Regions from separate parts of the Providencia rettgeri genome, predicted to be linked through region 3. Evidence: predicted binding sites of a transcription regulator. Region 3 holds the regulator's gene; each other region holds the start of a gene.
The links. Region 3 encodes PurR, which represses purine synthesis genes. Its sites were predicted from a motif close to CANGCAAACGTTTGCNTG; they were not measured.
Positions count from the first base shown of each region.

Region 1: purM (phosphoribosylformylglycinamidine cyclo-ligase) is a predicted target of PurR. The motif match lies at 905-922, and genes of this name have one in related genera.
Region 2: serA (phosphoglycerate dehydrogenase) is a predicted target of PurR. The motif match lies at 1,414-1,431, and genes of this name have one in related genera.
Region 4: purH (bifunctional phosphoribosylaminoimidazolecarboxamide formyltransferase/IMP cyclohydrolase) is a predicted target of PurR. The motif match lies at 1,504-1,521, and genes of this name have one in related genera.

Region 1 is NZ_CP163512.1:1,289,680-1,291,890, reverse strand. It holds gene upp (uracil phosphoribosyltransferase) at 2-628, opposite strand; gene purM (phosphoribosylformylglycinamidine cyclo-ligase) at 987-2,027, shown strand; gene purN (phosphoribosylglycinamide formyltransferase) at 2,027-2,211, shown strand, end outside.
Region 2 is NZ_CP163512.1:695,120-697,330, reverse strand. It holds gene serA (phosphoglycerate dehydrogenase) at 1-1,251, opposite strand; gene rpiA (ribose-5-phosphate isomerase RpiA) at 1,752-2,211, opposite strand, start outside.
Region 3 is NZ_CP163512.1:1,831,604-1,833,814, forward strand. It holds gene sodB (superoxide dismutase [Fe]) at 1-39, shown strand, start outside; gene purR (HTH-type transcriptional repressor PurR) at 635-1,660, shown strand; gene punR (DNA-binding transcriptional activator PunR) at 1,818-2,211, opposite strand, start outside.
Region 4 is NZ_CP163512.1:4,028,522-4,030,732, forward strand. It holds gene purH (bifunctional phosphoribosylaminoimidazolecarboxamide formyltransferase/IMP cyclohydrolase) at 1-1,317, opposite strand, end outside; rRNA gene AB6N04_RS18500 (16S ribosomal RNA) at 2,116-2,211, shown strand, end outside.

The DNA of each region.
Region 1 (2,211 bases), 540 kb from region 3:
GTTATTTAGTACCAAATATCTTATCGCCCGCATCACCAAGACCAGGAACAATATAACCTTCTTCATTAAGGTGCTGGTCAATAGATGCCGTATACAGCTCCACATCTGGGTGGACTTTTTCTAATGCTTTGATCCCTTCCGGTGCTGCCACTAACACTAAAACTTTAATCGACTTACAACCTTCTTTTTTCAGTAAATCGATAGTGGCGATCATTGAACCGCCAGTTGCCAACATTGGGTCAACAACTAACGCCATGCGTTCATCGATATCTGAAGTCAGTTTTTGGAAATAAGGAACAGGTTGCAGCGTTTCTTCATCACGATAAACACCGACAACGCTGATACGTGCGCTAGGAATGCTTTCTAATACACCATTCATCATACCAATACCTGCACGAAGAATTGGCACTACGGTGATTTTCTTACCTTTAATTTGTTCTATTTCGACAGGACCACACCAACCATCAATAGTTACTTTTTCAGTTTCTAGATCAGCGGTTGCTTCATAAGTCAGTAGGCTACCAACCTCTGAGGCCAGTTCACGAAAGCGTTTTGTGCTTATGTCATGATCTCGCATCAGGCCAAGTTTATGTTTAACGAGAGGGTGTTTTACCTCAACGATCTTCATGGGTTTCTCCTACTATTTTAGACGCTGGCGGACAAAAAAATCGCGGGATTATAACTCTTTTAACCGTGAATGCCACTAGATTACCTTTGATTTTGGTCAAAACAGCAGCGATTAGGCAAATTTTTTTTAAATAGTCTATCCCATATCGGTTAAGTTGCATGTTGATGATTAACTGATTTTATTTTTTTGCAATCATTAAACGCGACGTTTATTTCGCCTTGCGAACTAACTCACATTCTGTCATTTAGCGCGATTAAAATTTTCATTCACAAAGCTATCGCAAACGTTTGCCTAGCCTGTTAGAATAGCCCCCAATGATATTATTTTTCTCAAAAATGTAATTGCCTTGGGGGCCGTAGTGACTGATAAAACCTCTCTCAGCTATAAAGATGCCGGTGTCGATATTGATGCAGGTAACGCATTGGTTGAACGTATTAAAGGTGTTGTAAAAGAAACTCGTCGTCCCGAAGTGATGGGGGGGCTTGGCGGGTTCGGTGCATTATGTTCCCTGCCACAAAAATATCGCGAGCCTGTATTAGTCTCAGGCACAGACGGCGTTGGTACTAAATTACGTCTCGCAATGGATTTAAAACGTCACGATTCTATCGGGATTGATCTCGTTGCCATGTGCGTAAATGACCTTATCGTTCAAGGCGCTGAGCCACTCTTTTTCCTTGATTACTACGCAACTGGGAAATTGGATGTCGATACCGCAGCAAGCGTCATCACTGGTATAGCCGAAGGCTGTAAACAATCTGGCTGTGCATTAGTCGGTGGTGAAACCGCAGAAATGCCGGGGATGTACCACGGTGAAGACTATGACGTGGCGGGCTTTTGTGTTGGTGTGGTCGAACGTTCCGAAATTATCGATGGCAGCAAAGTCAGTGCCGGGGATGCGTTAATTGCTCTCGCCTCAAGTGGTCCTCATTCCAATGGTTATTCATTGGTGCGAAAAATTTTAGAGGTCAGCAAAACTAACCCAGAAACCACCGAGTTAGCGGGTAAATCATTGGCTGATCATCTATTAGAACCAACACGCATTTACGTAAAAAATGTGTTAGAACTGATCGCAAAAAACGACATCCACGCGATTGCGCACATTACTGGCGGCGGTTTCTGGGAAAATATTCCACGTGTTCTGCCTGCTAATACCCAAGCGATTATCGATGGCAGCAGTTGGCAGTGGCCTTCTGTTTTCAGTTGGTTACAACAAGCTGGGGATGTGACTACCCACGAAATGTACCGCACCTTTAACTGTGGTGTAGGGATCATCATTGCCCTACCCCAAAGTGAAGTCGACGCAGCCTTAACGCTATTAACTTCACTGGGTGAACAGGCATGGCAAATTGGTTCAATCGGTCAATTACCTGCGGGTGAAGAACAGGTTGTGATCCGCTAATGAAAAACATCGTTGTCCTCATTTCTGGCAGTGGCAGTAACTTACAATCGATCATTGATAGTTGCCAATCTGGCGCTGTCCATGGCCGTATTGTTGCCGTCGTGAGCAACCAAAATGAGGCTTATGGGCTTGTGCGAGCGCAACAGGCAGGGATCCCAACGGCTTACCTTGACGCAAAAACCTA
Region 2 (2,211 bases), 1.1 Mb from region 3:
TTAGAACAACAGGCGTGCACGAATAGTACCTGGCAGATCTTTGAGTTTTTGTAACGCTTCATCTGTTTGATTTGGTGTCTGCATCATGACATCAATGACGACGTAACCAACATTACCCGATGTCCGCAAATATTGACCAACCACGTTAATATTGCTTTCAGTAAACACTTGGTTGATGCTATTCAAAATACCTGGGCGATTTTCATGGATATGCAAGAAGCGGTTAGTGTCTTCAGTATGTACAGGCAAAGAAACTTCCGGGAAGTTAACCGCAGAAAGCGTTGAACCGTTATCTGAATATTTTGCCAGTTTACTTGCAACTTCTAATCCTATGTTTTCTTGGGCTTCTTCAGTAGAGCCACCAATGTGAGGCGTTAAAATCACATTATCGAATTTAATCAGCTCAGAAACAAAAGGATCATTTGGATCATTATTTGCCGCAGGTTCACTTGGGAAGACGTCAACCGCTGCCCCCGATAAATGCTTGCTTTCCAGCGCCGCAGCCAATGCAGGGATCTCCACCACAGTACCACGCGACGCGTTGATAAAAATAGAGCCTGGTTTCATGCGGTCAAACTGCGCTTTGCCAAACATATTTTTCGTGCTGGCTGTTTCTGGCACATGCAGGCTGACGACATCACTCATATTAAGCAGCTCAGTCAAAGAACGAACTTGCGTTGCATTACCTAAAGGCAGTTTGTTTTCAATATCATAGAAGAAAACATTCATACCAATACCTTCCGCCAAGATCCCCAGCTGAGTACCGATATGACCATATCCAACAATACCAAGGCGTTTACCGCGCGCTTCAAAACAGCCTTTCGCTTGTTTTTCCCAAATGCCACGGTGTGCTTGCATATTGGCTTCAGGTATACGACGTAATAGCAGTAATAACTGACCTAATACCATTTCAGCAACAGAACGGGTATTTGAGAAAGGTGCGTTAAAGACAGGGATACCGCGTTTTGCAGCGGCATCCAGATCCACTTGGTTGGTTCCGATACAGAAACATCCCACGGCCACTAATTTTTCTGCCGCAGCAAAAATTTCTTCAGTTAAATGAGTACGGGAACGAATACCCACAAAACGCGCATCTTTAATCGCTTGTTTTAATTCTTCATCGGATAATGCACTTTTATGATATTCAATATTGGTGTAACCCGCGGCTTTTAGGTTATCGACCGCGCTTTGGTGAACACCTTCTAGCAGTAAAAATTTAATTTTGTCTTTTTGCAAAGATACCTTAACCATTTCCCTACCCTATCGTGAACGTTTTTAATTTGTGACAGATGAATTTGCTTGTTTGACTAATAACTTTTCTCAACATAATTCAAGGCATATTCATACCAGCACATTCATCTACCTTGAAGTATGAAAAGCGTATACCAACATAGCAAAATTCTGCGCAGTATCAATACAACCGTTTGCTTAAAAGATGCTAAAAAGCGCGAAGAAAAAGAAGTTAAATGGCAGAAAATCAGGAGCAGTAACACAAAATAAGGATTTTTCCTGCACAATGCATATTAATGTGAGATATATCACCAAAATAACGGGATATTAAAAAAAATGAAATAAATTTTAAATTAATGATATTTATAAAACTGTTTCGTGATCGCTGCCTCCAGTCCGAGCATTGATTCTGCCCTGTGCAGCTCAGAAGAACGGGGAGATAAGGCGCATCGGATAAAAAAAGCCAGCAGCTAAATCGCTTGCTGGCTTATAGACTAAACAAATCAATTCATCGTCAGTCACTACGATGGCAATTTAATCGTTTTGACACCTGCATCCGTTGTGCCCATCAGGACAATATCAGCACCACGGTTGGCAAATAGACCAACAGTCACAACCCCAGCGATACCGTTGATAGTGTTTTCTAATGCCACCGGATCAACAATCGTTAAATTGTGAACATCTAAAATCACGTTGCCGTTATCAGTGACCACGTTTTGGCGATATTCAGGAGTCCCTCCCAGTTTCACCAATTCACGCGCCACATAGCTACGGGCCATTGGGATCACTTCAACAGGCAAGGGGAACTTACCTAATACATCGACAAGTTTTGATTGGTCAACGATGCAGACAAACGTTTTGGCAATCGCAGAGACAATTTTTTCACGAGTTAACGCAGCACCACCTCCTTTGATCATGTTCATATGGTGGTCAACTTCGTCTGCGCCATCAACATACACATCTAATGAATCCACTTCATTA
Region 3 (2,211 bases):
CTGGTAAACTGGAAATTCGTAGAAGAAAACTTAGCATAATATTAATACGTTTTCTAAATAGAGTAAGGGCGAGTGAATACTCGCCCTCAGACTGCTGACAAACATAACATGTTTGGCGGCAGGTTGGATAGGTTTTGAAAATAAACAAGGAAAATCAATATATTGATTTTCACCTGATAACACAAAGTGGGAAAAACCACGCTTTTATCCCACTTTGTCAACAACATAAGGGCGAGTGAATACTCGCCCTTATGCAATTCATCCGATGAAGATGAAACTATAACTAGAAGATATGTGCACCAATAAAGATAATCATCACCAGTGTACCCAGTGCAGCTAGAATTCCATACTTAAAATCTGTATCCATGAGTTCCTCTCATCCTAACAAAATTGAGCCAATAATAACCGTACAAACAGTAAGGCTATTAAGTATACACATCCAAAAAAGCAAAACCAGTGTCTATATCACATGTTATAACATCAATTATTTCTTTCGTTTTTGCGCTAGATCAGACAAAATCGACAACAAATCGCTAAATTATTGCCAGCAAAGGATCTATGCATCAATATGCAGGTAATTTTTTAACTAGAATTCTTAGAGAGACCTATAGTTGGTCAGGAGTTTTATTCCCCCATGGCAACGATTAAAGATGTGGCAAAACGCGCTGGCGTCTCCACCACGACCGTATCCCATGTTATTAATAAAACGCGCTTTGTGGCTGATGACACTAAAGCGGCAGTTTGGGCTGCAATCAAAGCGCTCAATTATTCACCTAGTGCGGTTGCCCGTAGTTTAAAAGTAAATCACACCAAATCGATTGGTTTGCTGGCAACATCCAGCGAGGCACCTTATTTTGCTGAGGTTATTGAGTCCGTTGAAAATAGCTGCTATGAAAAAGGCTACACACTGATCCTCTGTAACTCTCACAATAATTTAGGTAAACAAAAAGCCTACTTACAGATGTTGGCACAAAAACGTGTCGATGGCCTATTGGTGATGTGTTCCGAATATCCAGACACACTCATTGGCATGCTTGAAGATTACCGCAATATTCCTATGGTTGTGATGGATTGGGGAACATCCCGAGGGGATTTCACTGATAGCATCATTGATAACTCCTTCCACGGTGGTTACCTCGCAGGACGTTATCTGATTGATAGAGGTCATCGTGATATTGGCGTGATCCCAGGTTCCCTTGAGCGAAATACAGGGATCGGCCGTTTAACTGGTTTCCAAAAAGCCATGGAAGAAGCTAAAATTACCTTAAAGAAAGAGTGGATTGTCCAAGGGGATTTTGAGCCTGAGTCAGGTTATAAAGCGATGATGCAGATTTTAAGCCACAAACAGCGCCCTACCGCCGTTTTTTGTGGTGGTGATATTATGGCTATGGGCGCAATTTGTGCTGCTGATGAAATGGGCTTACGTGTTCCACAAGATATATCAATCATTGGCTACGACAATGTACGAAATGCGCGTTATTTCACCCCTGCATTGACAACAATCCACCAGCCTAAAGAACGTTTGGGGCAAATGGCGTTCGCAATGTTACTAGACCGCATCGTGAATAAACGCGAAGACGCTCAAACTATCGAAGTTCATCCTCGCCTTGTTGAGCGCCGTTCGGTCGCTGATGGGCCATTTATCGACTATCGTCGCTAATTGAGGTTGTTGACAAAGTGGGATAAAAACACGGTTTTTCCCACTTTGTATTATTAGGTGAAAATCAACACATTAACTTGCAAAACCAATCTAACCTATCGCCAAACAGCTTGTGTTTATCCACGTCTGAATAATCGACCATCGTCGATTGCGAAGCTTAAATGGATAACCATTCCGCATTGAGTGTTTCACTATCACCAAGATAATCCAATAACCAACTTAGCGCGGGAGAGGTGTTTTTTTCTACCCACGTTAAACAGCATGGACTTGATGGAAATGGCTGCGCCAATGTCAACTCCACCAATTTACCTTCTGCACATAGAGGCGCAGCCCGATGCTCGGGCACCATACCCACACAAAGTCCATTCGCTAAACACGCCAACCCATTTTCCCAATAGGGAACCACTAAACGTCGTTGGTTATCTAACGCCCAAGTATCACGTTTGGGTAAGCTACGGGAAGTATCTTCTAAGCAGAGGCTTGGGTACTCTCGCATTTGATCATCCGTCAAATTATGGCCTATTTTTGCTAAAGGATGATCTGGGCTTGCA
Region 4 (2,211 bases), 2.2 Mb from region 3:
CATATCATTTTTAGCGTAAACAATCGCATTCGATTTAACGAATTTAGCTACCTTCCAGCAGAATAGGGCGTCTTTCAGCTCACGCTCAGAGGGTTGGCGTTTGGTGACAACGCGTAACGCTTCTTTTTCTACCATGCCTAAATCACGGTCTTGTACTAATAGACCGCCGTTGACACGTTTGAAATCTAAGCCAGCAACAGGTTTTCCCCACTCACCACAAACCAGCACACGAACGTTTTGTTTTGTTTCTAGAATAGGTAACGCATCATCTGCCACTGACGGTGCAATAATCACTTCAACAAACTGACGATCAATAATCGCTTGTGCGGTTGCTTTATCTAATTGACGGTTAAAAGCGATAATGCCACCGAATGCAGAGGTTGGATCAGTCTTAAATGCATTGTCATAGGCTGCATGAATATTGTTACCGATAGCAACACCGCAAGGGTTAGCGTGTTTTACAATTACACAGGCAGGCTCATCGAATGATTTCACGCATTCTAAAGCCGCATCAGTATCCGCGATATTATTATAAGAAAGCGCCTTGCCCTGAATTTGCTGTGCAGTTGCAATAGACGCTTCTTTTGGATTCTCTTCTATATAGAAAGCGGCATCTTGATGGCTGTTTTCGCCGTAGCGCATATCTTGTTTTTTGATAAAGTTTAAATTCAAGGTCCGCGGGAAACGGCCAGAAGGCTGTGTGGTATCACCATAATAAGGGGCAACCAACTCGCCAAAATAGTTCGCAATCATACTGTCGTATGCGGCGGTGTGTTCGAATGCTTTTATTGCCAAGTCAAAACGGGTTGCCCAGTTCAGTGAGTTTTGGTGATCATCCATTTCATCAATAATGGTTTGGTAGTCATTACTGTTCACTACGATCGCAACGTCTTTATGGTTTTTAGCGGCAGAGCGCACCATAGTGGGGCCGCCAATATCGATATTCTCAACAGCGTCCTCTAGTGTACAGTTTGGTTTTGCGACGGTTTGAGCAAAAGGATATAAATTCACAACGACCATATCGATAGGCGAAATATCATGTTCTTGCATGATTGCATCATCGGTACCACGGCGACCTAAGATCCCGCCATGAACTTTTGGGTGCAGCGTTTTTACACGGCCATCCATCATTTCAGGGAACCCCGTGTAATCAGAAACCTCAGTCACATTTAGGCCTGATTCTGCGAGTAGTTTCGCAGTACCGCCAGTGGATAGAAGCTCAACACCACGCTCGGAAAGCGCCTTAGCGAATTCAACAACCCCTGTTTTATCAGACACACTAAGCAGGGCACGACGAATAGGACGAAGCAGTTGCATGAGATAGATCCCTTGGATTTGAATAAATAAGGCAATAACAAATATCAATTAGTGAAAGCCATTGGCTCTTCTTATATACCTATTTATAAAAGCGGAATTTGGAGGCTTCTTCAATAGCAATATATAAGTCACTAACAATTTCAGAACATAAAAATAAAATCAATGCTGAAATTTCGCGCTAATTGTAACGCAAACGTTTGCGTAATGCGCGATAAATTTTAAATTATTTTCACCTTGTGGATAACTTGGTGGATAAGTCAGTATAAGTCGGGCTTTTGCTGTGGAATGCAGCAGTTGGATAAAAAAATGAAAAAAAGGGGTTGCCAGATTTTTCTGACTCCCTATAATGCGCATCCACTGACCGGGAACAAGACAACGCAAAGCGCGATGAACACTGAAACGGCAGCGAGAGATTCTGAAAAGAAAAAGCAAAAAATTGCTTGACTCTCACGGAGGAAAACGTATTATACGCCTCCTCGCGACAACGACCTTGAAGTCGAAAATCGAAAGATTCAGTCGCAACGCTCTTTAACAATTTATCAGACAATCTGTGTGGGCACTCACAGGACACTATCAAAAAAATATTTGATTTTAAGTCTTGAAGAGTGACTAACACGTTAATTCATATATATGAACTTAATAGGTAGTAACGTTATTTTGGAAGGGTAACGCGAAAGCAAGCAGCGATGAACCGAGACAGTACTTAAGTACGGCGAGGTGAAGCGATGCGCAGCTGACAAAGTTAACCGAACAAAAGAGCGTTACGAGACAGTAACATTCTTTGAGCATCAAGCTTTTTAATTGAAGAGTTTGATCATGGCTCAGATTGAACGCTGGCGGCAGGCCTAACACATGCAAGTCGAGCGGTAACAGGGGAAGCTTGCTTCTCGCTGA